DNA from 4 places in the Streptomyces sp. DH10 genome. Region 4 is predicted to be linked to each of the others. Evidence: riboswitches for the same ligand, from Rfam matches in the RefSeq annotation. Region 4 holds a riboswitch; each other region holds the start of a gene.
The links. A riboswitch is a leader RNA that binds a small molecule or an ion and turns the genes downstream of it on or off. The one in region 4 is predicted to bind cyclic di-AMP.
Positions count from the first base shown of each region.

Region 1 (7,346 bases), on a different contig from region 4:
GCAACGGCCCGCCCGTGGGCGACCCGCCCGATGTGGGGGCGCCCGACCCGATGCTCATCGAGAAGGTCGAGGAGCTCGTGCCCGCGCTGCGTGAAGTGCGCGTCTGGGCCCTCAAGCCCACCCTGCGGGAGCTGGAGGCCCGCGGCCGGGGTGTGCTCACGCGCAGCTCCCTGAGCGAGATGCTCAACGGACGGGTGCCCATTCCGCCCTATCCGCGCTACCGCGCCTACCTCGAGGCGTGCGGCATCCAGGACCTGGACGCGTGGACCTTCACCTGGTGCCGGCTGACGAAGCTGCAGGAGGCGAAGAAGAACTGACCCTCGCGCGACTGCGGTCGTAGACGTGCACCCCCGGCGAACCACTGCCGGGGGTGCACGTCTGTGTCGGCATTCGCCGACTCGGATCAGGCCGCTTCGCCGTACGCGCTCTCCTCCATCGCCCGCAGGATCAGCCGGAACTCCCTGTCGTCCACGGTCCGGATCGTGCGCGGCCAGGTGGACCACGGTGTCGGCCTGGTCGAGGTCGGCGGTGCTAGCGTTCCGCCGTCCTGCACGGCATCCACCTCGCACGCACCGGACTCCTCACCAGGGACATCGACACAACTGCTCACACCCTGACCGCCGTAGTCGAACACCTACAAGGCGTCGAGTCGTTGAGATGCCGTGCTCTCCTGCGCAATGTCCGCCGCCGCGCGGCCCGACCCCTGCGATCCGCCGGACGAAGTGATGTCCTCGACACCGTCGACCAGGCATTATCTGGCTTATGACACACACCACCCGTCCAGGTCTCCAGTCCGCGTGGACGATGACTCCCGCTCCGTACGACGATCCGGGAGTCCAAGAGCTTCTGATGGAACTTCACCACGAACAGCGCTCGATATACGGCTTCGCTGACAACCCTGCCGACACCCCCGTCTCCCAGTTCACGCCCCCGCATGGGCTGTTCCTGCTGGTACAAGACGAACAAGGGAACGCGCTCGGGTGCGGCGGATGGTGCTTCCTGGACACACACACCGCAGAGATCAAACGGATGTACGTCCGCCCCGAAGCCCGTGCCCAGTCCTTGGGGCGGGAGATCCTGCTGCACCTGGAAGCCGACGCGAAGCTCAGGGGGGCGACGTGCACTCAACTGGAGACCGGCGTCGCCAACACCGCAGCCCTGGCGCTCTACCGCGCACAGGGATACCTGCCGATCACCTCATACCAGCCCGACAGGGACCCCGACATCAACCGAGCCCTTCGCAAGGATCTCTAACAGGGCGGCGATCCTGTTCTCGGCGAGCGCCTTTGTCTGGTCCGGCGGTGCCAACCACCGGTCGACGCCGATCGTCGGATCGCCGTCGATCCAGCCCTGGCGCTGCCACCAGCCAATCGCCTTGCGCGCGATGGACAGCTCCCGGTTGACGGAATGCGCGTGATCGTTGTGGCCCGGGACGCAGCGACGAAGCCGCGCTCCGCGACGTCGGCGCAGAGGCGGTCCTCCCCGATTTACGGGATGCCGAATTGCTAGTCAAAGTCGTGCGCAACGAAGCCTGACCAGGTGCGAACTCGCCTCGTTCAGCGGCCGAAGGACCCCAGGAGCACGCCAACGCAGGCTCCAGCGAGCAGGAAGGGGCCCATCGGGTGGGCCGTCTTGCGTCCGGCACGGCGAGCGACGATGAGGCTGAGCCCGTACAGCGCGAAGAACAGGAACCAGGCGAAGGTGCCGACGATCAGGATGACCCACCCGAACCAGCCAGTGACGGCACCGAGGGTCAGGGCGAGTTTCACGTCTCCGAAGCCGAACCCCGTGGGGTTCATCAGGAAGAGCACGAGGCAGAAAGCGCCGAGCGCGAGGGAGCCGAGCAGCGCGGTCCTCCAGCTGCCGCGAGCACCGGGCATCAGCGCCGCTACCCCGAGCAGACTCAGCGTGATCACGACGAGCGGCAGCGTGACCACATCGGGCAACCGCTCCACTGTGAAGTCCACGATGGCGAGCAACACGCCGACCGGGGCTATCAGCAGCCAGACCACCAGTTCGGGGCGGGCACCGGTGGCGGCCGCCAGGACCGCGCAGACCGCGGCAGTGCTGGCGGTGAGGACGGGCGTGCTGGGGCCGTAAGAGGCGCAGTCGGCGCAGCGGGCCCGCCCCAGCCATCCGTTCCCGGCGCCGGCGAAGGGGTGTCCGGCGGGACACGCTTCCCGCCACGGTTCCTCGGGCTGCACGGAAAGCCGGTACGCGGCGCGCGGTATGAGCAGGCCGGTGCCGGCACCCCACAGGACCGCCACCGCGGTGATCCAGAACGTTTCCACCGGATGGAGCCTAAGCTCAGCCCGGTCCGGTGATGCGGACGGCCCGTACCGTGAGGAGCACGTGCATGCTGTTGAGGCCCGGAACGACCTGCTCTGATGCAATCGCGCTGCTGGACCGCCTAACCGATCAGGGGCTCACCGACCTCCAGAACGCCGCACCCCACCATTTCATCGCCCGCACCGCGGACGGCGTGACCGAGAACTGGGAGCAGGCCGCCAACAGGGTGGTGGGCCAGTACGACCGGTGGACGCTCCAGGCCACGACCGATCTGCTGGAGGCCTTCGTCGACCGGTCGGTGGCCGCCAGGCTGCGGGGCGAGCGCTACAACGCGATCGTGCACGGCCAGTTCACACCGGACCGGTGGACGTTCCTGCTCAACACCGAACTGCAGGAAGTGCGTACGTACTTCATGGAGCTGGCCAATGAACTGCGCCGGATGCACGAGCGGTTCACTTACCACGGGATGCGGACGGTGGTGTTGGACACCAACGACCTGCTGCACTACATGCGCTTCGACAAGATTCCGTGGCAGCGGCTCTTCGGCCCCGGCACGTCCGTGATGATCCCGCACGTCGTGATCGACGAGATCGACAAGAAGTCGTACGACACCCGCGACACCGGCGTCCGGAAACGGGCGCGCGCCGTCTTCGCGCTCCTGGAGCAGACTCTGGCCCAGATCGAGGCTGAAGGCCACGCGGTGGTGCACGAGGACACCGTCGTTGACGTCCTCCTGGACGAGCCCGGGCACGTGCGGCTGCCGAACAACGACGATGAGATCGTCGCGCGCGCCTGCTATCTGCAGCAGGCCATCGCACCGGCACCGGTCACGGTGGTCACCGGGGACAACGGAATGCGGGCCCGCGCACTGTCCTGGGGGCTGAAGGCCAAGGTTCTGGACGAGAAGTACAAGATCGAGCGACTGAGTGCAGCGGAGAAGGCCGCCAACGAGCAGGCCATCACCTTCGAGGTGCCCGCCGACGGAGACGGATAGACGGGGTTCTGGCCGGGGTCTCAGCCGGTGGACCAGGCGCGCAACTGCGCGGCGACCTCCTGGACGCGGGCGCCCCGTGCTTGGCGCGCATGACGAGCGCGAGGGCTTCCTCCGGCTCGTAGTCCAGCGCGACGCCGTTGGTGCTGAGGAACGTCTCGGCGACCAGCCAGGCGAAGAACTCGTTCTTCGCCTCCAGCGGCTCGTGCAGCGCGATGCTTTCCAGCATGGCCGCGGCCTTGAGCCAGTCGCTCGCTTCTCTGAACTACCGACTGGGGTCTCACAAGACGAAGGGGCCGCCCACGAGCTGCGTGGCAACTCATGGGCGGCCCCAGACCCCGCTTCGACCTGTGAGCGCTAGGAGCGCTGGAAGAGGGCAATCAGCCCCAGCCAGATGGTCATCACGGCAACTGTTGCGCCACCGCCGTAAGCGAGGCTCTCAAGGACGCCTGCGTCACACTCTCTGGAAATGGACCAGGTAATTGAGCCGATCAAGCAGGATGTGAGAACGGAGATCGCAACCCACAGCTTCAGATCCCGACGCGTCATCGGGTAGTCCCTTCACGAATCCGCGGTCCGTCAGCAAGGCAGCACCAGACGGACCGCTAGACAAACAGCGATCACATGGCCTTTCGGCCGGTCTGATGGCCTGCGAAGTGAGCTGTCGGATTCGGGGGTCTGTTTCCCCGGCCGCTAATGGGCGGCTTCATCCCAAGGGCAACTCCGTAGAGAGCCCGTCGTCTTGGGTCCTCCGCTCTCGCCCACCGCTCCTTCCATGCGGTCGGTAGACATTTCCGAGCTGACCACGTGGCGAGATTCGGCTAGACGTGGCAGCCCCTCCTCGAAAGTAGCATGCACGGACGTTGGCCGGTGGCGGCGTCATGAGGCACATCGCTGCAAAGTGCAAGACATCACGCTGAGTTCGGCGGTGCCCCAGGCGTTTCGGTGTAGGCCAGAAGGTCCCGGCACCTAGGTGCCTGGAGTCAGGCAGCAAACCGCGACTGGTGATCAGGGGCGGGGGCCGTCTGCATCCGTGGTCCGGACCGCAACTTGGCTGAAGCTGGGCAGGCCGAGGTGGACCATGGTTGATGCGCGAGCCTGCACGGCATCGAGCTGGGGGTGAGGAACCGGGTCACGCGGCGTGACCGTGCTGCTGGCTCTGTGGCAGGCCGCGGCTGCCCATGGGCGCCGGGTCGGGCCAGGTGGCCGTACCGGTGTCGGCGGCGCGGGTGTCCTGGGTGGCGAAGACGTCGGCGAGCTGCGGAATGCGGTCGCGGGTCTTGCCGAGGGCCTTGAGGAACGGGTCGGCGGCGGCCGCAAGCGCCGCGTCGCGGACGAAGTCCTCGGGGGACTTTCCGAGGAGGTGAGCAGCCGCTGTGACGCGCTCGTACTCCTCCGGCTCGAAGGACGGCACCTGGGGTCCGTTCTGGTCCATACGAGCGACGGTACCAGCGGGTCCGGCCCCTGCCGAAGCCGTTCGGACAAGAAGAAAGGGGCAGCGGCCGTTAGACGGCGGGTGCCCCTTTAAGTCTGTGACGACCATACCACGTGATCACTGCCGCGCACGGTGTGGGCGATCACCTCGGCTAGGGTGCTGCGATGGTCACAGCTCCTGCTGTTTCGGATTCCTACGCGCGGCACGTGCTGGCCCGTATGTCGGACTTCTTCACCGACGAAGGCACGCCGTGGGCGCGCCGTCTGTGGGACATAGGTTCCGTGCTCGCGCTCGAGGAACTCTGGGAGGCCGGCTCCTGGCAGGCTCAAGGGGTGCTCTCGCCGACCGCGTGCGACTGGCAGAGCAACGAGCTCAACGCTCTGATCGGCCCCGACCGCGGTCTCGGAGACCGGGACCTGCGCAAAGAACTCACTGGACTGCTGAAGAACTCGCTGCCGGATCCCAGCCCTGCGTGACGCCGTCTCAAGGAGATCATCGGGCACGTCCGGGTCGGCTATCTGGAGCGGTGGGCGGCGGCGGTCAACGTTCCCGTCGAGGAGCGGGTCAAGCCGGAACGGTACTCCCGCACGGTGGCCTCCCACCTCCTTGACCTGGGCTATAGCGCCAGCTACCTCAAGGCCTGGGCGAAAGATCTCTACGACACGCGCGCCACCACGGCGGACATAGCGGATAGTGCCGCCGGGCTCGCCCGGACGCCGGCCCGCTCGTACGAGGTGCTGGTGGCGCTGGAGAAGGTGCCCCAGCGGCAGCTCGCCGAGCCGCTGGAGCACTGGTACGACAAGGGCAAGGTCGTCGCCTGGCTGCGCGAACACGGCCACGCCACGGCGGGCGTCCGGCCGGGCGGCGGGTTCGTCTACCGGTTCACGGCACTGGATCCGTTCAGCGCCGCCGAGCAGGCGCGCCAGATGGTGGAGCGGATGACCGCACGCTCTCAGTTCCTGCGGAAGGACCGCGGCGGGGTCGAGCCATTCCCCTATCTCTGGGTCGCCGGTCACGCGCGGCCCATCCCGCTCGATCCCCCGGCACGGGGCGCCGATGTCCTGACCCTGGTCAATGAAGGGCACCTCTACCAGGTCGCGGGCACCCGCAGCCGCATCGACGACGCCCTCGAACTTGCGGCCGCGGTTAACCGCGGCCCGATGGCCCCGGCCGTCGCCGGCGCGTGGGCCGCCGTCGAATCGCTGCTGATGCACCCGGACGATCCCAAGGGGGAACACGAGCGGTCCGGCAAGGCAGTGGCGGCCGACCGGATGGCGGCCATCATCGCCTGCTCGTGGCCCCGCGCCGAGCTCACCGCCCTCGCGCACCGCCACAAGCCCCGCACGAAGGACGCCCTCGCCCGAGCCGTCACGGCGGGCGTCACGAATCAGGAGCGAGCCCGCCTGGTCGCCGAGGCCCTGCACACGAGCGGTGCCTCCGCCCTGGACTTCACCGGCGCGTCCACGAAGTACAGCGACCGGCCGGCTGCCCAGCGTATGGCCGACCTGGTCAAGAACCCGCGCCCGGTGCTGGGGGACGTCGCCGGCGCCTTCCGGATCGCGCTGCGCAGGCTGTACCGCATGCGGAACATCGTCCTGCACGGCGGCGCCACCCAGGGCGTCGCCCTGGAGGCCTCGCTGCGCACCGCCGCACCGCTGGTCGGCGCGGGCCTGGACCGCATCGTGCACGCCACGTACGCCGAAGACCTCGACCCCCTCGATCTCGCGGCCCGTGCCGAAGTCGCCCTCAAACTCGTCAACGGCGAGACTGGGCTCTCCGTCGTCGACCTCCTCGAACCTGTCTGACCGGCAGGCACGCGCGGCGCGACGCCGTACGCCGCGGCCCACTTCGAGTGAGCGCCCCCGCCGAACCAGGGTGCGCGCCATCTCGCAGCTCTACGATGCGCAGATGGCTTCCTACGCGAAGGACCCGCGCTGCACGGCCATGACCGAGGCCCTGGTCCCGTTACTGCGGCGCTCCTGTCCCGAGGGGGCCGGCGGCTACGGCGGCACCTACGAGGTGCGCCTGGACGACGAGGAGGCCGTCGGGCTCGGCGGAGTCGATCTGATCAGGGCCGCGATGCGCAAGGCAGCCCGGCAGCTGGGCTGGAAGGCCGAGACGATCGGGCAGATCGGCACCCGCTTCGGCACGATGGTCGCCATTCAGGACACCAGGGAGGTCCCCGAGGCGTATCGCGCTGTCGTCGAGGCGGCGAGGTACGAGCGGATGAGCGCCGCGGTGGCCAGAGTGTCGGCGGAGCCGGACGCTACTCCCGTCCAGCGCGGCTCGGTGGCCCTGATGACGCAGGAGTTCCGCGCAGCTGTCGCTGAGGCGAGCGTCTGACCCGCCCGCGGTCCGCAGGCCTCGGCCGGTACGCACGGGCAGGGGTACATGTACCGCGTGACTCGACCCACGCGCAGCGCGTTCCCCGCTCGGCCGGGGGGCCAGCGGAGTGTGCGCCCGAGGCGGTGACGGCGACACCACGTCGGGCGTTCACTGGAGGTATGGCGAGTTACGACGCTAGAGCTCCGTAAGACGGACCCGCCGCACAAGAGCGCAGGTGGAGGCCCTACGGGCGGCGATCTGCGAGGTCACGGAAGCAGCGCAACCGTGCAGCGTCCGCCACGTCTA
Region 1 is NZ_JARVKU010000006.1:293,111-300,456, forward strand. Features, by position in the region: gene QC385_RS15735 (helix-turn-helix domain-containing protein) at 1-317, shown strand, start outside; gene QC385_RS15740 (hypothetical protein) at 404-553, opposite strand; gene QC385_RS15745 (GNAT family N-acetyltransferase) at 850-1,254, shown strand; gene QC385_RS15750 (prepilin peptidase) at 1,557-2,291, opposite strand; gene QC385_RS15755 (PIN domain-containing protein) at 2,357-3,283, shown strand; gene QC385_RS15760 (hypothetical protein) at 3,249-3,509, opposite strand; cyclic di-AMP (ydaO/yuaA leader) riboswitch at 3,913-4,073, opposite strand; gene QC385_RS15765 (hypothetical protein) at 4,413-4,715, opposite strand; gene QC385_RS15770 (hypothetical protein) at 4,880-5,191, shown strand; gene QC385_RS15775 (hypothetical protein) at 5,306-6,520, shown strand; gene QC385_RS15780 (hypothetical protein) at 6,624-7,058, shown strand; gene QC385_RS15785 (hypothetical protein) at 7,276-7,346, shown strand, end outside.
Region 1: linked by a shared signal. The riboswitch ahead of QC385_RS15760 (hypothetical protein) and the one ahead of QC385_RS07730 (transglycosylase SLT domain-containing protein) in region 4 are both predicted to bind cyclic di-AMP.

Region 2 (7,346 bases), on a different contig from region 4:
GGTGGACCGGTTCGTCGACGCCTTCACGGCCGTGATGGACGACGCGCATGACGGCGGGCTCGTCTGGGACTTCGGGAAGACGCTGGTCAAGCAGGCGGTGGCCAACCGGTAGCGCCTGCCCCGGACGGGGACGACCGACTTTTGCCTCAGAGGCAAGAAATTTGCCGCTGAGGCAAGGCTCCGGCTGAATGGAGGCATGAGCTCCTCCGAGACCGGGCGGCCGGGGGCCGACCCGTCGGCTGACCAGGCGGCCGGTGCGCTGCCCGCCGTCGCACCGCAGCTGCGCGCACTGCGGCGCCGGGCCTCCCTGACCCTGGAAGCCGCGGCCCGCGCCGCCGGGCTGTCGCCCGCCCACCTCTCCCGCCTGGAGACCGGGCAACGCCAGCCCTCCCTGCCGATGCTCCTCGCGCTCGCCCGCATCTACGGTACGACGGTCTCCGAGCTGCTCGGCGAGACGGTCGCCGACCGGGACGCCGTCGTCCGCGCCGCCGCCATGGAACCGACCGCGGCGGGCGGCTGGACGTACTGGCAGGCGGGCGCCTCCGGCCGCGGGATGCAGGCCCTGCGCGTCCACGTCCCCCACGGCTCCCAGGGCGACATCGTGCGCGTCCACCCCGGCGAGGAGTGGCTCCACGTGCTCCGGGGACGGCTGCGGCTGAGCCTCGGCGACACCACGCACCAGCTCGCACCCGGCGACAGCGCGCACTTCGACTCGCTGACCCCGCACCGGATCGCCGCCCAGGACCCGGACGGCGTCGAACTGCTCTTCGTCCACACCCTCTTGCAGAGCCCCACGGCCGCCCTGTGCCTGGGCCCCACCCCTGGAGACATGCCATGAAGGACATGGAGGAGAAGTTCCCCCGCGCGCTGTGGGTGCGGTTGTTCGTCTACCTCGTGGTGGGGCACATCTTCGCCGCGTTCGTCTACTTCCTGTTCGAGGCGGGGGCCCGTTAGCCGTGTTCCTCAGTCGAGCAGTCGCTCGCGCAGCCGCTCCCGGGTCTCCGGGGTGAGCCCGAGCCCCTTCTCCAGATAGGAGTCGACGCCTCCCCAGGTCGCCTCGATGGTGTCGAAGGCCGCCGCCAGGTACTCGGCGCGCGCGTCGAACAGGGGGCTGAGCAGCTCCATGACCTCGGGGGAGTAGGCCGAGGCGGCGGAGCTGCTGCGGTGCACCTTGTAGCGGCGGTGCTTGGCGTTGGACTTCAGGTAGTCGTCGACGATCGCCTCGCGCTCGACGCCCAGAGCGAGCAGCGTCACGGCGATGGACAGACCCGCGCGGTCCTTGCCCGCCGCGCAGTGCATCAGGGCGGGGACGCTGTCCTCGGCGAGCGCGTGCAGCACCCGGGAGTGCTCGGCCGTGCGGGTCCGGATGATCATGCGGTACGAGGCGATCATCCGGTCCGCGCCCTTGCCGTCCGAGAGGATCGCGCGCAGCTGGTCCAGGTCGCCGTCGCGGACCATCCGCCAGAACTCGGCGCCGTCGGCCGGGTCGCTCAGCGGCAGGTTCACATTGCGCACGCCCGGAAGCTCGACGTCCGGCCCCTCGAGCTTCTGGTCGGCGGCGTTGCGGAAGTCGAAGATCGTGTGCAGGCCCAGGGTGGTCAGGAAGGCGGCGTCGTCACCGGTCGCGTGCGCGAGGTGGCCGCTGCGGAACAGCACTCCCTGCCGCACCCGCCGTCCGTCCACGGTCGGCAGTCCGCCCACATCACGGAAGTTGCGCACTCCGGCCAGCTCGGGCTCGGTCGACGGGACCTGCTGTGTCACGAGGGCTCCTCCCCTTCGGCGCCGCCGGCGCGGCTCGTCGACGGGCACCACTCGACGATACGACATGCCTGCCTGGGGCAATGAGTTGTCCACAGGCGTTGCCGGGAGCCCCCGCAGCCCTTGATGATGTTGGGACCTGGTCGCACCTGATCGGGCCTGTTCGAACCTGTGAGGGCTTGATGCTGGACATCTCCGAAGACGGTCGTACGTGGGTCCTCTCGGGGACGGCCAGTAGTTACGCCGTCCACGTCACCGACCGCGACGAACTGCTGCACCTGCACTGGGGCCCCCGGATCGGCCTCGCCGACGCCGAGGCCCTCGCCGTCCGGCCGCTGCCGGACTACTGGCCCTTCGAGTCGCCGCTCGACGGGCGCGAGGAGTATCCGGTCGAGGGCGGACCCCGTTTCGTCCGGCCCGCCCTGTCCGTCCGCACCCCGGAGCGGCGCGGCACCGAGTGGACCTACGAGGGACATGACACCGGGGACGGTGCGCTGCGGCTGCGCTTCCGCGACGGTGACCTGACCATCACGCTGCACTACCGGATGCGCTCCTCGACGGACGTCGTGGAGCGCTGGGTGACCCTCGACAACCACGGGCCGTCCGTCGAGGTGCTGCGCGCCGACTCCGCGACCTGGACCCTGCCCGACCGCGACGCCTGGCGGCTGTCCCAGCTGCACGGCCGCTGGGGCGCCGAGTCCCGGCTGGAGCGCTCCGCCCTCACTCATGGCGAGAAGGTCATCGGCAGCCGCCGCGGCCACACCGGTCACCAGCACCTGCCGTGGGTGGCGCTCGACACCGACGCCACCGAGGACCGCGGCGAGGTCTACGGATGTGCCCTGGGCTGGTCCGGGTCCTGGCGGATCGCCGTGGCTCAGCTCCCGGACGCGCGCGTACAGATCACCGGCGGGGCCGGGTACGACGACTCGGGCCTGCTGATGCTCGGCACGGGGGAGTCGTACACGACTCCCGTTTTCGCCGGGCTCTGGACCGACGGCGGCTTCGGCGGGGCGAGCCGCGCCTGGCACGCCTACCAGCGGGCGCACGTGATCCCGGACGCCGACCGGGACCGGCCGGTCCTGTTCAACTCCTGGGAGGCCACCGAGTTCGACATCTCCGAGGAGCAGCAGCGGGCGCTCGCCGAGCGGGCCGCCGCCATGGGCGTCGAGCTGTTCGTGGTCGACGACGGCTGGTTCGGAGCGCGTACGAGTGACCGGGCCGGACTCGGCGACTGGACCCCCAACCCCGACCGTTTCCCGGGCGGCCTCAAACCGCTCGCCGACCACGTGCACGGCCTCGGCATGCAGTTCGGTATCTGGGTCGAACCGGAGATGGTCAACGCCGACAGCGACCTGTACCGCGCACACCCGGACTGGGTGCAGTACCAACCGGGACGAAAGCGGACGGAGTTCCGCAATCAACTCGTACTGAACCTCGCCCGCGAGGATGTCCAGGAGTACCTCTGGCGACAGCTCGACGGGCTCCTCTCCAGCGCCCCGATCGACTACGTCAAGTGGGACTTCAACCGCTGCTTCACCGACGCCGGCTGGCCGGACGACCCCTACCCGCAGCGGCTGTGGGTCGACCACGTCCATGCCCTGTACGCCCTGCTGGACCGGCTGCGGGCCGCTCACCCCGGGGTGGCCTTCGAGTCCTGCTCGGGCGGCGGCGGCCGGATCGACCTCGGTGTGCTCAGCCGCACGGACCAGGTGTGGACCTCGGACAACACCGACCCGCTCGACAGGCTCGCCATCCAGCACGGCTTCAGCCAGATCCATCCGGCCCGGGTCATGGCCGCCTGGGTCACCGACAGTCCGAACGCCATGCTCAATCAGCGGGCCAGCTCCCTGCGGTTCCGCTTCGTCAGCGCCATGGCCGGAGTGCTCGGGGTCGGCGGCGACCTCACGAAGTGGACGGATGGGGAACTCGCCGAGGCGCGGGACTGGGTGGCGCTCTACAAGGAGATCCGGCCCGTGGTGCAGCGCGGCGACCAGTACCGGCTGCGCCCGCCGGAGGGCGGCCTGAGCGCCGTGCAGTACGCCCTCGGCGACGAGACCGTCGTCCTGGCCTGGCTCCAGGCGCAGCGCTACGGCGAGCCCGTAGCGGCGCTCCGGCTGCGCGGCCTCGATCCCACGGCATCGTACGAATGCCTCGAAACGGGCGAAGTTCACCGGGGTGCCGTGCTGCTCCATCACGGGCTGCGGGTCGGTCTGCGCGGGGATCTGGACGCCACCGTCGTCCGGCTTAAGCGTAAGTAGCCGTTCTGTCCGAATAGGGAGTGCTTCGGTTATTTCGGCATAACGTGCCCCGATCGTAAAGGAGATGAGGTCGGGGTGCGTGAGCATCGTCATATTCGTGACGATGTGTTGTTGCCATGTGCACGTAATTACGGCTTTATTCAGGGGCATTGAGGAAAGCGGGAGATCGGTAATCCACGCTCGGTGACGAAAAATGTGCCGGTGCGTCAAGAAAAACGCCGTCGCACGCAACCGCGAACTTGTCCCTTTGCGTCTTGGTCGCTTACGTTCCACCCCAATCCGGACGGACGCCTAATCCTGCCGCCGCCCGGAGCCCCACACACTGACCCGACGTACGGCAGGAGCGGGGGACCCACAGGTAAGACGCCTGTTCCGGTTCCCGGAACGGCTTGGGGTTAAGCCGCGCCTCGGCGTGGCCGGGCATCTCCAGCCCGAACCCGACAGCTCACCTCGCAGGCGACGGAGAGGAATTCGCCATGCCCGCGAAGGGTAAGCACCGCCGCCCGAAGACCCAGCGCTTCACCCGCTCCATCGCCGTCGCCGGAACCGGTGGAGCCGCTCTCGCCCTTCCGCTCATGGGGGCCGCCGGCGCCCACGCCGCCACCCCGCAGTCGGCTGCGGAAAAGACCGTCCAGTCCGCTCCGGCCGCCGAGAAGAAGGCAGCCGAAAAGGCCACGGGCGCCCGCACGTACACCGTGCAGTCCGGTGACTATCTCGCGAAGATCGCCGACGAGCAGAACGTCGACGGGGGCTGGAAGAAGCTCTACACGGACAACCGTGACGCCGTCGGCGACGACCCGTCGCTGATCCACCCGGGCCTGAAGCTGTCGATCGGCAAGAAGGCGGCGGGTGAGTCCAAGGCCTCGGCCCCGGCCCCGTCGAAGTCCTCGGCCTCCAAGTCCTCGAAGTCCTCGGCTGTCAAGCCCTCGGCTCCGAAGTCGTCCGCCTCCGAGTCCTCCTCCAAGCCGGCTGCCGCCAAGCCGGCCGCCGCGACCTCCAGCGGCTACAGCGCCCCGGTGGACGGCGCCACCGTCGGCACCCCGTACCGGATGTCCGGCAGCATGTGGTCCAGCGGCTACCACACCGGTGTCGACTTCGTCGTCCCGACGGGCACCTCGCTCAAGGCCGTCGGCGCCGGCACGGTCGTCTCCGCCGGCTGGGGCGGCGCGTACGGCAACCAGGTCGTCATCAAGCTGAACGACGGCAGCTACGCGCAGTACGCCCACCTGTCCTCGCTCTCCGTCTCGGCGGGCCAGACCGTGAGCGCGGGACAGCAGGTCGGCCTCTCCGGTGCCACCGGCAACGTGACCGGTCCGCACCTGCACTTCGAGATCCGCACCACGCCGGACTACGGCTCGGACGTGGACCCGGTCGCCTACCTGCGCTCGCACGGCGTCTCCGTCGGCTGACCGACCGCACGACCACCCGCCTGACACGCGACCGTCGGCCGGACTCCGATCCCCGGGTCCGGCCTTCGGTGTGTCCGGGCTCGTGGTGATCGGCCGTCTCCAAGGGATCGACAGCGGGCGGCAGTTGGGACACAGTGATCCAGTCCGGAGCGCAAGCGCTTTCTAGAGCCTTCCAGGCGGATCCCCGAGGAGAGTGTCCCGTGCCGACCACTCGCAGAGCGTTCGCAGCCCTGACCGCCGGAGCCGCCCTGGCGGCCCTCGCCCCGACGGGCGCAGCCCACGCCGCGCCCCGGCACCGCCGCCTCATCGCCCGCGACGACTTCTGTCACGGCCTCTCCCAGTGGGCGACCGAACTCCAGGACGGCGGGACCGTGACCGCCTCTCGCGGCGTCCTGGAGATCGACGTACCGAGCGGGGCGACCGTGTGGTTCAGGCGGCGGCTCGACGGGCCGTACGTCCTCGAGTACACCGCCACGCCGGTCTCCGAGGGCGGGGTCAACGACCGTGTCTCGGACCTCAACAACTTCTGGAACGCGACCGACGTCCGCTCCCCGGGCGATCTCTTCGCCACGCCGCGCGGTGGGGCGCTGGAGGAGTACGACCACCTGACGACGTACTACGCGGGCTACGGCGCGAACTACAACACCACGACCCGGCTGCGGCGGTACGTCGGCGAACCCGGCGTGCGGCCCTTGGTCTACGACTACACCGAGCCGCTGCTGGTCCCCAACGGGCCCCACCGGGTCCGGATCGTCTCGGACGGCTCGACGGTCAGGTGGTGGAACAACGGGCGCCTCGTCTTCGACTACACGGACCCGCAGCCGTACACCAGCGGGCACTTCGCCTTCCGGACCGTGTGGAGCCACTTCCGGATCACGGGCTTCCGGGTGTGGCGACTGACCCCCCAACGTCGCTGACGGGTGACCTATTCCGGAGTTGGCGAACACTTGGGAAGTGGCTTATCTCACCGCCCGTCAACCCCTGCCTACGGTCGCGTAGGTCACATTAGAGGGTGAATCATGAGCGGCTGTGGCAGACGATTCGAAGAGTGACAGCAGAGCAGTGATCGGGTCGTACGTGGCGGTGGGGGACAGCTTCACCGAGGGCGTCGGTGACCCCGGCCCCGACGGGGCGTTCGTCGGCTGGGCCGACCGGTTCGCCGTCCTGCTCGCCGACCGGCGGCCCGAAGGCGACTTCCGGTACACCAACCTCGCGGTGCGCGGGAAGCTCCTCGACCAGATCGTGGCGGACCAGGTTCCGCGGGCCGTCGAAATGGCCCCCGACCTCGTCTCGTTCTGCGCCGGGGGCAACGACATCCTCCGGCCCGGAACCGACCCGGACGAGGTGGCCGAGCGGTTCGAGCGGGCCCTCGTGCGGCTCACCGCCGTGGCCGGCACGGTGATGGTGACGACCGGGTTCGACACCCGGGGGATGCCCGTGCTCAAGCACCTGCGCGGCAAGATCGCGACGTACAACGGGCATGTCCGGGCCATCGCCGACCGGTACGGCTGCCCTGTCCTCGACCTGTGGTCCCTGCGCAGCGTCCAGGACCGCAGGGCCTGGGACGCCGACCGGCTGCACCTGTCGCCCGAGGGGCACACGCGAGTGGCGCTGCGCGCGGGGCAGGTGCTCGGGCTGGAGGTTCCGGCCGACCCGGAGCAGCCGTGGCCGCCGCTTCCGGCCCGCGGGCCGCTCGAGGTCCGGCGGGACGATGTGCACTGGGCGCGGGAGTTCCTGGTGCCGTGGATCGGGCGGCGGCTGCGTGGGGAGTCGTCGGGGGATCACGTGACGGCCAAGGGGGCTCTGTCGCCGGAGGACATCAGGATGCGGATCGCTGCGGTGGCGTGAGGGGGCGGGCGTGCGCGTGCCCCCGGCGGTTGTTGGGCGGGGTGCCTGCGGCGGCCTGTGCGGCTTCGGTGGG
Region 2 is NZ_JARVKU010000004.1:245,069-252,414, reverse strand. Features, by position in the region: gene QC385_RS10615 (aspartate aminotransferase family protein) at 1-112, shown strand, start outside; gene QC385_RS10610 (helix-turn-helix domain-containing protein) at 197-838, shown strand; gene QC385_RS10605 (DUF6126 family protein) at 835-954, shown strand; gene QC385_RS10600 (tyrosine-protein phosphatase) at 964-1,761, opposite strand; gene QC385_RS10595 (alpha-galactosidase) at 1,941-4,016, shown strand; cyclic di-AMP (ydaO/yuaA leader) riboswitch at 4,327-4,488, shown strand; gene QC385_RS10590 (M23 family metallopeptidase) at 4,493-5,425, shown strand; gene QC385_RS10585 (DUF6250 domain-containing protein) at 5,626-6,342, shown strand; gene QC385_RS10580 (SGNH/GDSL hydrolase family protein) at 6,488-7,273, shown strand.
Region 2: linked by a shared signal. The riboswitch ahead of QC385_RS10590 (M23 family metallopeptidase) and the one ahead of QC385_RS07730 (transglycosylase SLT domain-containing protein) in region 4 are both predicted to bind cyclic di-AMP.

Region 3 (7,346 bases), on a different contig from region 4:
AGCTCCACGGCGTCCAGGGTCTCGGTCAGCGAACCGATCTGATTGACCTTGACCAGCAGGGCGTTGGCCGCGCCCTCCTCGATGCCGCGGGCGAGGCGCTCGGGGTTGGTGACGAACAGGTCGTCGCCGACGAGCTGGACCTTGTCACCGAGCTTGTCGGTGATGGTCTTCCAGCCCTCCCAGTCGTCCTCGAACAGCGGGTCCTCGATGGAGACGAGCGGGTACGCGTCGACGAGCTCCGCGTAGTACTCGGTCATCTCGGCGGCCGAGCGGTCCTTGCCCTCGAAGGTGTAGACGCCGTCCTTGTAGAACTCGGACGCGGCGACGTCGAGGGCCAGGGCGATCTGCTCGCCGGGGGTGTAGCCGGCCTCGTTGATCGCCTCGAGGATGAGGTCGAGGGCCTCGCGGTTGGAGCCGAGGTTCGGGGCGAAGCCGCCCTCGTCGCCGAGGCCGGTGGCCAGGCCCTTCGACTTCAGGACCTTCTTCAGCGTGTGGTAGACCTCGGCGCCCCAGCGCAGGGCCTCGGAGAAGGACTCCGCGCCGATCGGGGCGATCATGAACTCCTGGATGTCCACGTTGGAGTCGGCGTGCGAGCCGCCGTTCAGGATGTTCATCATCGGCACCGGCAGCAGGTGCGCGTTCGGGCCGCCCAGGTAGCGGAACAGCGGAAGGTCGCTGGCCTCGGAGGCGGCGTGGGCGACGGCGAGGGAGACGCCGAGGATGGCGTTGGCGCCGAGGGAGCCCTTGTTGTCGGTGGCGTCCAGGTCGAACATGGCCTGGTCGATCAGGCGCTGCTCGGTGGCGTCGTAGCCGACCAGCTCCGGGCCGATCTGCTCGATGACCGCGAGGACGGCCTTCTCCACACCCTTGCCGAGGTAGCGGTTCGAGTCGCCGTCGCGCAGCTCGATGGCCTCGAAGGCGCCCGTGGAGGCGCCGGACGGGACGGCGGCACGACCGGTGCTGCCGTCGTCGAGGCCGACCTCGACCTCGACCGTGGGGTTGCCTCGGGAGTCCAGGATTTCCCGGGCTACGACGACGTCGATGGACGGCACGAGCATCTCCTTCTTCATGTGACGCGGGTACGCGGGCCGCGGGGGCCCGGCGAGGCGCGGGCCGCGGTGGCTCGCGACATGAGCCTAACCGGCTCCGGGCGATCGGCCACCGGGTCGCCCACCCCATGGACAGAACCGAGAGTAAATTGTTTCCGAACGGAACAAAGCCGGATCGCAAAGACCGGCAGAAAAAACCCCGCCCCGGCGCGCACGGGGGATGACGCGCCGGGGCGGGGAGCCCGTGGGGACGGGGGTGGGCCGCTGCTTACTTCAGGTGCAGCTGCTGGCCCGGGTAGATCAGGTTGGCGTCCGTGATGATGTCCTTGTTCAGCTCGAACAGCTTCTCCCAGCCGCCCTCGACCTTCTGCTCGGTCGCGATGGAGCTGAGGGTGTCGCCCTTGACGACCTTGTACTCGCCGTCGCCCTTCTTGACCTTCTTGCCGGTCGGGGTGGTGACGGTCTTCTGGGTCTTCTGGGTCTGGGCCGGGCGCTCGTCGGAGCGGGAGGCCGGCTGCTGCTCGGTCTGGCGGGTCTCGGTGGAGCCGCTGCTCTGCTCGGAGCCGCCGCTGTAGCCGGCGCTCGACAGGCCCTTGCCGCAGACCGGCCAGGCACCCTTGCCCTGGCCCGCGAGGACCTTCTCGGCGATCTCGATCTGCTGGGACTTGGTGGCCTGGTCGGCGGTGGAGGCGTACTTGGTGCCGCCGTAGCCGGACCAGGTGGAGGCGGAGAACTGCAGACCGCCGTAGTAGCCGTTGCCGGTGTTGATCGACCAGTTGCCGCCGGACTCGCACTGGGCGACGGCGTCCCACTCGGAGGCGGTGGCGGCGGAGGCGTTGCCGGCCGCCATCAGCGGGGCGGCGACGGCGGCACCGGTGACACCGGCGATGGCGATGACCCGAGAGGCCTTGGACGGACGGCGGTGCGTGCCCTTGCCGGAAAACAGCATGGAGAGATCCCCTCACCGACGCCTACGAGGTGAGCTGTCGGGTTCGGGCCGGTTGAGTTGCCCGGCCGCGTCCCTCCCGGGACGCGGCTTCACCCCAAGCCGGACCTGCCGTCGAGTTGCCTCAACCGCCGGGCCCGGCACTTACCTTGGGTCCCCCGCTCCTGCCTACGGCGCTTGACGCGACGACTGTTCCCGTGCGGCCGCTGGCAGGATTCGGCGTTGCGGCAGCCGGGGCTCGTGGTGACGAGCGGTCATGACCGTAGACATGCGATCCGCGGAATTTCAAAGACGATCAGGGCTTCTGAGATCTATCTCTCACCGGGCTTATACGGGACATTCGGTACGAACGGTGGCGTGAACTCGCACGGTTTAGGGGTGACTTCCGCCGCCGTTTCCGTACTGCCCCACCAGCTACTCGTCGCCCGCTTCGACCCGTACCGTGAGCTTCTGACCGGGGCGGATGAGGTTCGGGTCGACGCCGACGGCCACCTCGTTGCCGACGTAGAGCGCGCGCCATCCGCCGCTGAGGTCAAGGGAGTCGGCGATGGACCAGAGGCTGTCGCCGGGACGGACGACGTAGGGGCCGTCCGTCGCCTCGCGCGAGGCTTCGTCGCCGCGCGAGGCGTGGCGGCCCGCGACCCCGGACGGACGGCCGTCCTCAGCCGCGGTGTCCTCGTCGGCACTGGGGCCTCGATGGCGGCCGGAGCCGGTGTCGGTGAGGGCCGAAGAGTCGTCGTTCTGTGGCGACTTGTCAGACTTGTCACTCTCGGGACCGGCCGAGGGGGAGCTGTCGGAGTCCTGGTCCTGCGACTGGTCCCGCGGCTGCTCCTGCGTCGAGGAATCGGCGGAATCGGACGACTTGTCGGACTTGGCGGTTTCGTCCTCCGAGGTCGACGGCGCGTCAGGGGACGGCGACGCGGACGGAGAAGACGAAGGAGACGACTCGGAGGAGTCGAGCAGTCCGGGCGAGTCCGTCGGAGCGGACGAGCCGGACGTGTCCGAGTCCTTGTCCTGCTGGAGACCCGAGAGCAGCCCGCAGGTGCGCCACGCGCCGACCCCCTGGTCGGCGAGGATTCTCTCGGCCACGGCTATCTGCTGGGAACGGCTGGCCAGGTCGGCACTCGGGGCGTAGTCGAGGCCGCCGTGGTTCTCCCAGTCCTCCTGGGACAACTGGAGGCCGCCGAAGTACCCGTTGCCGGTGTTCTGGCTCCAGGCGCCGCCGGTCTCGCAGTCTGCGACCCGGTCCCAGGTCGTGCCGTCGGCCGCGCTGGCGCCGGAGGCTCCGAGGAGCGGAATCGCGATGGCGGAGCCGGTCACTCCGGCCGCGACGAGGAGAGCCGGAGCCTGGCGGGGGCGACGGTGCCGACCGTTCCCGGAGAGCATACGGAGACCTTTCGCGAGACAGCAGTGACCGGCGCGGCGCAGGGTCCCCCGGCCGCGCTGATGATGGGTGAACGTATCGGCAGACGATCACTTGTCACAAGTTCATGCCGCACAGATCACGTGAAGATCACATTCCTGACGGCGTGTCACCTTGGGGCCGGCGTGAACTCCACCGGCAGGGTGCGCAGCCCGCGCATGATGAGGCCGCCGCGCCATCTCAGCTCGGCCGGATCCGCGGCGAGCCGCAGGTCCGGGAGGCGGGTGAGGAGCGTGGCGAGCGCGGTCTGGCCCTCCAGGCGGGCGAGCGGGGCGCCGAGGCAGTAGTGGATGCCGTGGCCGTAACCGAGGTGCTGGTTGTCGCGGCGGGCGAGGTCGAGCACGTCCGGATCGGCGAACCGCTCCGGATCCCGGTCCGCGGCGGCCAGGACGACGAGGACCGGGTCACCGGGCGCGATCCGCTGCCCGCCGATGGTGAGCGGCTGGGTGGCGAACCGCCAGGTGGCGAGTTCGACGGGCCCGTCGTAGCGCAGGAGCTCCTCGACGCCGGTCTCCAGGAGGCCGGTCTCCCCGGCGGCGAGGGACGCCTGGAGCCGCGCGCGCTGCTCGGGGTGGGTGAGCAGGGCGTAGGTGCCGTTGCCGATCAGGTTCACGGTCGTCTCGAAGCCGGCGAACAGCAGGATGAAGGCCATGGCAGCGGCCTCGTTCTCGGTGAGGTGCTCACCGTGGTCGGAGGCGCGGATGAGACCGGAGATGAGGTCCTCGCCGGGGGCGGGCTCGGTGGGCAGCGCCTCCCGCTTGCGGTGGATGAGGTCGGCGAGGTAGCCGCGCATCTTCTTCACGGACCGCGCCACGCCGCCCCTGGGCCCGCCCTGGTGACGGATCATCATCCCCGCCCAGTCGCGGAAGTCGTCCTGGTCTTCGCGGGGGACGCCGAGCAGGTCGCAGATGGCGTAGATGGGGAGCGGGAACGCGAACTCGTGGATGAGGTCGGCGGACCCCTTCCGCGCGAACCCGTCGATGAGCCCGTCCGTGAGCTCCTGCACCCGCGGCGCGAACTCGGCGACCCGTCGGGGCGTGAACGCCTTGGACACGAGCCGCCGCAGCCGGGTGTGGTCCGGCGGGTCGATGTTGAGCAGATGCGTCATCAGCTCGGCCTTGCGCTCGCCGGGGATGCCGGTCTTGCCCTTGGCGTGCGCGGGTTCGGCGTGATGCGCGGGGTTCTTGGAGAGCCGGTGGTCGGCGAGCGTCTGCTTGGCGTCGGCGTACCGCGTGACCAGCCAGGCCTCCACGCCGCTGGGCAGCTTGGTGCGGTGCACGGGGGCGTGCTCGCGGAGCCAGGCGTAGGCGGGGTAGGGATTGCTCGCGAACTCCCAGGTGAAGAGGTCGGGAGCGGCGGCCGGGGTGCTGGGCTGGGGCTGGTCGGTCACCCCCCGACGGTATCCGGCTCCCCGCCCCCTCCCCTCCCTCGGCCGGTCCCCCAGCCGCCCTCCGCCTCCCTGCCCTCGGCCCGGCCCGGCCGTCCTCCGCCTCCTGTGCCCTGCCCCGGGCCGGTTTCAGCCCTGCTCCGCCTCCCTGATCGCGTCCCGGTAGGCGCGGGCCGCCGCTCTCAGGGCCGCCTCCGGGTCCACACCCTCCGACTCCGCGCGGACCGCCAGGGCCAGCAGCTCGTAACCGATGCCCTCGACGGGCGGGAGCGGTATGTCCAGGTGCGCCGTGCGGGCCCGGGACGCCAGCTTGGCGGCGAGGGCCAGGCCGGGCTGGCCGAGGGGGATGCCCTCGGTGATCGAGGTGCGCTGCTTCTCGACCGCCTTGGTGCGCAGCCAGTGCGCCTTGACCTCCTCCGGCGTGGTGGCCGTCTCGTCGCCGAAGACATGCGGGTGGCGGTGGATCAGCTTGGCGACGATGCCGGCGGCGACGTCGTCGACGGAGAAGGGGCTCTCCAGGTCGTCCTCGGCGATCCGGGCGTGGAAGACGACCTGGAGGAGGACGTCACCGAGCTCCTCGCGCAGTTCGTCGCGGTCGCCCTCCTCGATCGCCTCGACGAGTTCGTACGCCTCCTCGATGCCGTACTTGGCCAGGCCCTTGTGGGTCTGCTGGGACGACCACGGGCACTCGGCGCGGATGCGGTCCATGACCTGGACGAGATCGAGCAGGCGGGCGCCCGGCAGGTCGTAGGAGGCGGGAAGCAGCTCCAGCTCCGGCATGGCGACGCGGCCCGTGCCGGCGAGGCGGGCCAGGCCGTCCGTCAGGGCCGGCTCGCCCTCGCCCGTCGCCACGACCACCACCGTGCGGCCGCCGGCGCAGGCGTCGAGCAGCTCCTGGGCCGTCGGGGACGCCTCGTCGACGGCTATCCCCGCCTCCCGCAGATACGGCAACTGCGGGTGCGCGCCGTCCGCGCACAGCACCTGGTCGGCCGCGTGCAGTGCCTGCCAGGCGGGCCAGGACAGCAGGCCGGGGGCGACGCGGTGGCTGGTGGTGAGCAGGACGATGCGGCCGGGGGCGGCGGTGTCGGCCGTGCCGGGGGCGGCCTGCTCGGGTCGCGGGGTGGCTTCGGGGCTGTTGGCGTTCACGATTCGAAGCTATCCCACGCCGCCGACAGCCCCCGAAGTTATCCACAGGCCCCGGTTTTCGCATGCCCCGGTTTCCACAGGCCCCGGTTTCCGAAGGCCCCGTGCCCGGGGTGCCCCCGCAGGCTCCGCTGCTACATGCTCGGCTGCGCCTGGGCCGCCGACACGTCCCGCACCCACGGCGTCTTCGCGTCGGCCCGGCTGCTCTTCTGGACGTCCCAGGAGCCGTAGCGCGGGTTGAGGTCGACGTTCAGGTCCTTGGAGGCCTCGGACAGGGCCTTCCAGAACTCGGGACGGTTGGTGTCGGTGCCGAGTTTCTCGGCGAGCTTCTGGGCCTCCAGCTGGAGGCGGAGGTTCTCTTCGAGGCGCTGCGGCGGGATGCCGTACTGCTGGAGCCAGGTCGTCTCCAGCTGCTCGGCGCCGCCGGCCTGCTCCTCCAGCCCGGACCGCATCTCCTGGATCTCCCTGCGGTTGACGGTCACACCGGCGTCCTCGGCGGCGCGGTGCAGCACCCGGTCGAGGATCATGGTCTGGAGGGTGTCGCGGGTGAGCGTGCCGGTCCCGGCGATGGCCTGCTGGTACTGGGCGTCGCTCCGCACGGCCGCCCGCTGGGCCGCGCGTACCTCGCCGACCCGTTCCTCCAGCTGGGAGACGGTGATCCGCTGGCCGCCCACCACGGCCGCCGCGCCGGGATGCGCGTCGTTGCCGCAGGCGGTGAGCAGGGGCGCCGCGGCGGCGATCGCGGCGGTGAGGACGAGCGCGGTGCGACGGCGGCGGTGCAAGGGGACCTCCCGAGGAGATTGTGCGACGGTGCACAAGGTCTTGCGGTGATCGATGGTAGGCAGTGGCCAAGCTCTGGCCAACCCATTCGACCAACGATTCACCGGGACTTCCGGCACCGCCGCGCGGACCGGGCCGGGAGGGGAGCCGCGTCCGGGGGGTGGGCGCGGCTCCCCTCCCGGGGTTTCCGGGTCTCCGGTGCGGTCAGGGTTCCCTGCGCTCCTGCAACCGGATCGCCGCCGTCAGCAGGCCGGCGGCGAGGACGGTGACGTAGATACCCGCCGCGTAGGGACCGCCGGGGAACGGCGTTCCGCCGGGCTGTCCCTGGAAGTCGCTGAGGGCGATGAAGGGCAGCCAGGCACCGATGTCGACGCGGAGCAGCCATTCGCCCGCGGCGCCCAGCGCCGGCTCGGCCACCAGGGACCACACCAGCACGACCGCCACGGTCGCGCCTCCGCTCTTGAGCAGCAGCCCGACCGCGAGACCGATCACCGCGGTGATCGCGAACGCCACGGGGACGGTGAGGAGCTGGCGCCAGTCGAGTCCGGAGTCCGGGGTGAGCCGCGCGGTGGGCTCCGCCAGCGCCGCCACGGCGAGGCCACCGGCCATGAGGACCGC
Region 3 is NZ_JARVKU010000002.1:579,177-586,522, reverse strand. Features, by position in the region: gene eno (phosphopyruvate hydratase) at 1-1,052, opposite strand, end outside; gene QC385_RS06310 (transglycosylase family protein) at 1,318-1,998, opposite strand; cyclic di-AMP (ydaO/yuaA leader) riboswitch at 2,003-2,181, opposite strand; gene QC385_RS06305 (LysM peptidoglycan-binding domain-containing protein) at 2,410-3,381, opposite strand; gene QC385_RS06300 (cytochrome P450 family protein) at 3,528-4,808, opposite strand; gene QC385_RS06295 (nucleoside triphosphate pyrophosphohydrolase) at 4,935-5,951, opposite strand; gene QC385_RS06290 (SurA N-terminal domain-containing protein) at 6,083-6,730, opposite strand; gene QC385_RS06285 (hypothetical protein) at 6,933-7,346, opposite strand, start outside.
Region 3: linked by a shared signal. The riboswitch ahead of QC385_RS06310 (transglycosylase family protein) and the one ahead of QC385_RS07730 (transglycosylase SLT domain-containing protein) in region 4 are both predicted to bind cyclic di-AMP.

Region 4 (7,346 bases):
GGGTACCGGCTCGCAGACGTACCGCACGCGCTCGGCGTACTTCCGCTCGACCAGCTCCCGCGTCTCGTTCGTCACGGGAGCGTTGTCCACGACGACGATCTCGAACCGCGGATGGTCCTGCGCCAGCAGCGAGTCCAGCGCCCGGGCCAGCTGCCCGGCTCGCTCCCGGGTCGCGATGACGACACTCGTGTACGGCGGCTCCCCCAACTCGCCGGCTTCCCCGGGGGCACCGGCTTCCCCGGCTTCTGCGGGGCCACCGGTTGCCCCCGGTCCACGAGCGGGCGCGGGCGCCGGCGCACACTCCGCCCGCGCCCGCGCCGCGAGCACGGACTTCGCGTCCGCCCCCTCCGGCACTCGCGCGAGCAGCGTCCCCACGGGCCGCCCGCCCTGCCTGACCAGCACGAACACCTCGCCGTGCGTCACTGGAGGACTCCCCGGGCCCGGTCTGAGCGCGACCTCGTCGCCGTCGAGGTCCAACTCGGCGACCTGCACCGCCCCGATGTCCAGGAACCGCCGAATCTCCTCCTGCGCACGTGCCGAACGCGCCATGCGCCCACCCCCCTCGTCGTCAGGTACGGCGCAGCCGAGCCGCGCCCTTCAGGGTCCGTGCGGCCAGCGACGCGAGCCGTGGCCTGCCGCGGACGAAACTGTGCACGCGGCGCGCCGGCTCGCGGCTCAGCCAGTGCAGCGCCGCGCCCGCCCCCGGAAGCGTCACCGCGCCCTCGTACACGGGCAGTTCGCCCGTCTTCAGCGCGTCCTTGTACTCGGCCGCACCCCGCCCCAGATCGAGCATGCCGATGCCCTCGGCGGCGGCCGCCTCGGCCATGCGCAGGTGCAGCACCAGACCCGGCGAGTACTTCGCGAACTCCGGGTCGTAGGCCGGGAACCAGCAGGCCAGGACCGAGGCCGAGCGCAGCCCGAAGTGCGCGGCCAGCGGCCGGTCCCCGGCGTACAGCACGGACAGCGTGCCGCTGCACTCCGGCGCCCGGGTCCGGGCCAGCCGCCCCACGAGCCGGGTGATCCACTCCCGGGCGAACCGGTCCCGGCGGCCCGTCCTGCGGTACTGCGCCGACTTCCACTCCATGAGCGTGCGCAGCGCGGCCGGGTCGCGCTCGTCGAAGACGAACCGCAGGTCGCCGACCTGCCGGCCCAGCCTGCGCTCCTTGGCCAGGGTGGTCTTCAGGAACTTCGGCGACTGGGCACGCAGCACCGACTCGTACGTCTCGTAGCCCTTCTCCACGTCGATGACGTAGGTGGCGTGCTCCTCGGCCGTGTACCGGACGAACAGCCGCTGTCCGGCCTCCAGGTTGTCGAAGGCGAAGCTCGACAGCGCGCAGGCCCGCAGCAGTTCACCCGTGTCCAGGTCCAGGCCGGGCCGCAGGATCGCGCCCTGGGCGTCCGAGACGCCGAGTCCGATCGCCCGGCCTTGCCCCAACGGGCCGCGTTCATGGGGCAGGAAGCCGGCCGGCTCCAGCCCGTCGTACACCACCGCGACCCGCGCCCGCGGCCTCACCAGGCCGACGGCATCGGTGAACTCCGGTTCCATGAAGGGGTTGCGCGGTGCCTCCGACGCAGCGCGCAGCGCACGCCAGCGCTCCCTCTCCCCCTCGCCGAGCTCTCCGGGCCGAGCCACACGTATGCGCCCACTGCTCAACCTGACCCCCCGATCAAGTCCCCCCTGGACACTTGGAAGGTACCGCCCGAGACGGCCTCACGGGTAGGTAGCGGACCATGTTGTTGCCAACTGGTGCAGAGGCCTTCAACCGGGCAATCGGTGTCCGGGGCGCGATGAAACGAAGGGGCGCGCTGTCCGTATTCTCTGATCATGGCCGCACCCATCGCATATTCACTCATCGCCACCGACCTGGACGGGACGCTGCTGCGCGGCGACGACACCCTGTCAGACCGGTCCCTCGCCGCGCTCACGCGGGTGGCGGACGCCGGTGCCCAGCACCTCGTGGTGACGGGCCGGCCGGCGCCGAGAGTGCGGCCGCTCCTGGACGACCTCGGCTGTACGGGGCTCGCGGTGTGCGGGCAGGGCGCGCAGGTGTACGACGCCGGCGCGGACCGGCTGCTGTGGTCCATCACCCTGGACCGGGAGCTGGCCGAGACCGCCCTCGGCAAGATCGAGGCCGAGGTGGGGCAGGTGTACGCCGCGGTCGACCAGGACGGGGTCGACGGGCTCACGCTCATCGAGCCGGGCTACCTCATGCCGCACCCGACCCTGCCCGCGGTACGGGTCGACCGGCGCGACGAGCTGTGGGGCGAGCCCATCAGCAAGGTGCTGCTGCGCCACCCGTACCTGACGGACGACGAGTTGGCGGCGACGGCCCGCTCGGTGGTCGGTTCACTCGCGACGGTGACGATGTCGGGGCCCGGCACGGTCGAGCTCCAGCCGTGCGGGATCACCAAGGCGACGGGCCTGGCGCTGGCGGCCGAGCACCTGGGGCTGCGGCCCGCGGACACCGTCGCCTTCGGCGACATGCCCAACGACATCCCGATGTTCGACTGGGCCGCCCACGGCGTCGCCATGGCCAACGCCCATCCCGAACTCAAGGCCGTGGCCGACGAGGTCACCCTGTCGAACGAGGACGACGGCATCGCCGTCGTCCTCGAACGACTGCTGGGCGGGGCGGCTCAGTACGGGCCGTTGACGTTGTCGATCGAGCCGTAGCGGTCGGCCGCGTAGTTGCAGGCCGCGGTGATGTTGGCGACCGGGTCGTACGGGTCCCACGACGTGCCGTCCACGTGGTAGGCCTGGAAGGTCGGGTCGATGGTCTGGAGGAGACCCTTGGACGGGGTGCCCTTCGCGGCGTTCGAGTCCCAGTTGTTGATCGCCTGGGGGTTGCCGGACGACTCGCGCATGATGTTGCGGTGGATGCCCTCGTACGAACCCGGGATCCCCTTCTGCGCCATGATGTCCAGCGCCTCGCGGATCCAGCCGTCCAGGTTGTCGGCGTAGGTCTTCGCGGAGGCCTGGGTGGCCTTCGCGACGCCGCCGGCGGGCTTCGCGGCGGGCTTGGCGGGGGCGGAGGACTTGGTCGCCGTCTTCTTCTTCACGGCGTCCGTCTTGGCCGTCTTCACCTTCAGCTTCAGACCCGGGTGGATCAGCTTCGGGTCGTCGCCGACGGTGGCGCGGTTGTCCTTGTAGAGCTGCTTCCAGCCGCCCGACACGTCGTACTTGTCCGCGATGCGGTAGAGCGAGTCGCCCTTGGCCACGGTGTACGTGAGGGACTTGGCGGGCTGGGCCGCCTGCGGCACGGACTGTGCGGCGGCGGGTGCGCTCTGGCTCGGCTGGGCGGCGGCCTGCGTCGCGCCGAGCAGCGGGAGGGTGAGTGCCGCTCCGCCGGTGCCGACGGCCACGGCACGGCGGGTGAGCTGGTTGCTTCTGGGGCGACGGTGCTTGCCTCGGGGCATGGCGATATTCCTCTCCGACGCCTGCGAGGTGAGCTGTCGGGTTCGGGCCGGGAGGTGCCCGGCCGCCCACGGTGCTGTATGCCGTGGGCGGCTTCACCCCGAGCCGTTCCGCTGTGCGGACCGGCGACTTACCTGGGTCCCCCGCTCCTGCCATGCGTGAGTGAGTGGGTTCGTGTGGGGAGTCCGGGCGGTGGCAGGATTCGGCGTCCGCCGGACAGGCCCGGAACGTATGCGAGAGCACATGTCGGGAACAAGCACCTGAGTCACACGTCGCGCCGGTCGACCTTGGTCAGGGGGATATGAGCCGCTTGATCCTTTGCTGGAGCCAAGGCTCAACTGGCTTTCGGCGGAAGGAGGTACGGGCCGGTGCCGGAGTGGGGCGTCGCAGGGGATAACGTGATTCAACTCACTGATCACAAGTCCGTGGGGCAATGTACGCCAAGGGGAATTTGCTTACTCAATACGGCAAATCGCATATAACGCACTACTTCCCGGTAAGTCGATAAATGTCTGCTCTTATGAGCTGATCGAAAATATCGCGGTCGTGATCGGATACCGCCCGGCCTGTAACCATGGGCGCTGGCGGTGATCGAAACGTGACCGGATACGCTGACTCGAGTGATGGCAGCGACCTATCGACAAACCGCGTAATCACCGGCAGACACCAGCAGACACACCGGCAGACACCAGCAGACAGGAGACCCCTCGTGACCGACGTCGGGCCGTTCGGGCTGAGCGTGCGGGACCAGGCTCTGGAAGCCGATGTCCAGGCCGGGATGGCGGCTGTCGAGGAAGGCTTGCTCGAGGCCACCAAGAGTGAGGTGCCCTTCATCACGGAGGCCGCCCAGCACCTGGTCCGGGCCGGCGGCAAGCGGTTCCGTCCGCTGCTCGTGATGCTCTCCGCCCAGTTCGGCGACCGGTACGCGCCCGGGATCGTGCCGTCGGCCGTCGTCGTGGAGCTGACCCACCTCGCCACGCTGTACCACGACGACGTGATGGACGAGGCCGCCGTGCGCCGCGGGGTGGCGAGCGCGAACGCCCGCTGGGGCAACTCCGTCGCGGTCCTCACCGGCGACTTCCTCTTCGCCCGCGCCTCGCACATCCTGGCCGACCTCGGCCCGGAGGCGGTGCGGGTGCAGGCCGAGGCGTTCGAGCGGCTGGTGACCGGGCAGATCCTGGAGACGGCCGGCCCTCAGGACGGCCGCGACCCCGTCGAGCACTACCTGGACGTGCTGGGCGGCAAGACCGGTTCCCTGGTGGCGGTGTCGTGCCGGTTCGGCGCGATGATGTCCGGCGCCGACGACACGGTCGTGGACGTGCTGACCCAGTACGGCGAGCGGCTCGGCGTCGCCTTCCAGCTCGCGGACGACGTCCTGGACATCGCCTCCGACTCCCACGAGTCCGGCAAGACCCCCGGCACCGACCTGCGCGAGGGCATCCCCACGCTGCCGGTGCTGCGGCTGCGCGAGCGCGCCGCCCGGCTCGGACTCGCGGACGACATCGCCCTGTGCGAGCTGCTGGACTCCGACCTCACCGACGACGACCGGCACGCCGAGGCCCTGCGCCTGCTGCGCGCCCACCCGGCGCTGGAACAGGCCCGGCAGGACACGATCCGCTACGCCCAGGACGCCCGCTCGGCGCTGGCGCCGCTGCCCGAGTGCACCGCGAAGACGGCGCTGGTGGAGCTGTCCGACGCGGTCGTGCACCGGGCCGGCTAGCCCCTCTTTCCCGTACGACCCCTACGGGTCGGGGGAGAAGCGGCGCTGTCGTGTCATACCGCAGCAGTACGTGGAGTTGAGCCCGGGGTCTGACGTATCTGCCTGGCCGATTTGGTCAGATGGACACCACGGAAGACACCACTCCTCACCAGTTCGGGTGAGAATGGCGGCACAGGGACGAGTGCGTGGACGACACGGACAGCCGCCGCCGACCACGGAGGTAGGGCACACATGGCACCGTACGCATCCGACGACAGCACGACCGGCGGGGAGGGCGACGAGCGGCGCTCCGGGCGGCGCAAAGCCGCGCGGTACGTCGTCCCGGTCACGGTGATGGGGGTGGCGGCCGCGACGATCGGGCTGGTCCCCGCACTCGCCGACTCCGGTGACCCCGACCTCCCGAAGATCACCGCCCAGCAGCTCATCGAGAAGATGGCCAAGTCGGACGTCCAGCAGCTGTCCGGCACGGTGAAGATCAGCACGGACCTCGGCCTGCCGGACCTCGGCGGCCTGGAGAGCAGCCTGATGTCCGGCGCCGCGGGCCAGGGCGAGGGCGGCTCCTCCGCCGACCCGACGGCCAAGCTCACGGAACTGGCCTCCGGCACGCACACCCTGCGCGTCGCGGCCGACGGCCCGGACAAGCAGAAGCTGTCCCTGCTGGAGAACGCCGCCGAGTACAGCCTCGTCCACAACGGCAAGGACGTCTGGGGCTACGACAGCAAGTCGAACGAGGTCTACCACGGCACCGCCTCTCAGAGCCCGGAGCACGAGAAGGAGCAGCCGCCGGCGACGCCGAAGGACTTCGCCGAGGAGGCCCTGAAGGCCGTCGACGACACGACCTCCGTGACCGTGGACGGCACCGCCCAGGTCGCCGGCCGCGACGCCTACAAGCTGGTCGTCAAGCCGAAGCAGTCGGGCTCGACGGTCGGCGCGATCAGCGTGGCCGTGGACGCCGAGACCGGCATGCCGCTGAAGTTCACGCTGACCCCGGCGAGCGGCGGCGCCGCCGTCGTCGACGCGGGCTTCACCCAGGTCAGCTTCGCCAAGCCGGCCGCCTCCACCTTCGACTTCACCCCGCCCAAGGGTGCGAAGGTCACCGAGGAGAAGGACGCCGCCAAGGACTTCGGCAAGGGCTCCGACAAGCACTTCGGCAAGGGCTTCGAGAAGGGCGGGCTGCGTGAGCACGCCCCCAAGGCCGGGGAGGACTTCGGCAAGGGCCTCGACGGCATGAAGACCATCGGCGAGGGCTGGAGCTCCATAGCCACCTTCGACACCGGCGGCGAGGGCATGCCCTCCGGCGAGGCCGGCGGCGAGTTCGGCGGCTTCATCGACTCGCTCGGCGACAAGGTCACCGGCAAGTTCGGCTCGGGCACGGTCTTCTCGACCCGCCTGATCAACGCCCTCATCACCGACGACGGCAAGGTCTACGTGGGCGCCGTCACCAAGGACGCGCTCGTGAAGGCGGCCGACGCCGGGAAGTAAGTCCTTTCGACGGAACGAGGAAGCCGATGGGCGAACTGTCCGCCGCGGAGCCGGAGCACAGTGACGTGCGGGCCGAGGCCGGGGAACCGGTCATCGCCACCCGCGCGCTCACCAAGCGCTACCGCGGCGGACAGCTCGCCGTCGACGGCCTCGACCTGACCGTCCCGGCGGGCAGCGTCTTCGGCTTCCTCGGCCCCAACGGCTCCGGCAAGACCACTACCATCCGCATGCTGATGGGCCTCATCGAGCCCACCTCCGGCACGGCACGGGTGCTCGGGCAGCTCATGCCCCGGGCCACCCGCGCCGTGCTGCCGCACGTCGGCGCCCTCATCGAGGGCCCGGCCCTGTACGGCTTCCTCTCCGGCCGCGACAACCTGATCCGGTACGACTCCGCCGACCCGGCCGCCGATCCCCGCACCCGGAGGGCCCGGGTCGCCGCCGCGCTGGACCGGGTGGGCCTGACGGCCGCCGCGGGCAAGAAGGCCAAGGCGTACTCGCTGGGCATGAAACAGCGCCTGGGCCTGGCGGCCGCGCTGCTCCAGCCGCGCCGGCTGCTCGTGCTCGACGAGCCGACCAACGGCCTCGACCCGCAGGGCATGCGCGAGATCCGCACCCTGATACGCGAGCTGGCCTCGGACGGCACGACCGTCTTCCTCTCCTCCCACCTGCTCGACGAGATCGAGCAGGTCTGCACGCACGCGGCCGTGATGACGCAGGGCCGTCTGATCA
Region 4 is NZ_JARVKU010000003.1:186,024-193,369, forward strand. Features, by position in the region: gene QC385_RS07715 (glycosyltransferase) at 1-549, opposite strand, end outside; gene QC385_RS07720 (GNAT family N-acetyltransferase) at 569-1,633, opposite strand; gene QC385_RS07725 (HAD family hydrolase) at 1,826-2,674, shown strand; gene QC385_RS07730 (transglycosylase SLT domain-containing protein) at 2,638-3,417, opposite strand; cyclic di-AMP (ydaO/yuaA leader) riboswitch at 3,421-3,594, opposite strand; gene QC385_RS07735 (polyprenyl synthetase family protein) at 4,125-5,135, shown strand; gene QC385_RS07740 (LolA family protein) at 5,367-6,617, shown strand; gene QC385_RS07745 (ABC transporter ATP-binding protein) at 6,644-7,346, shown strand, end outside.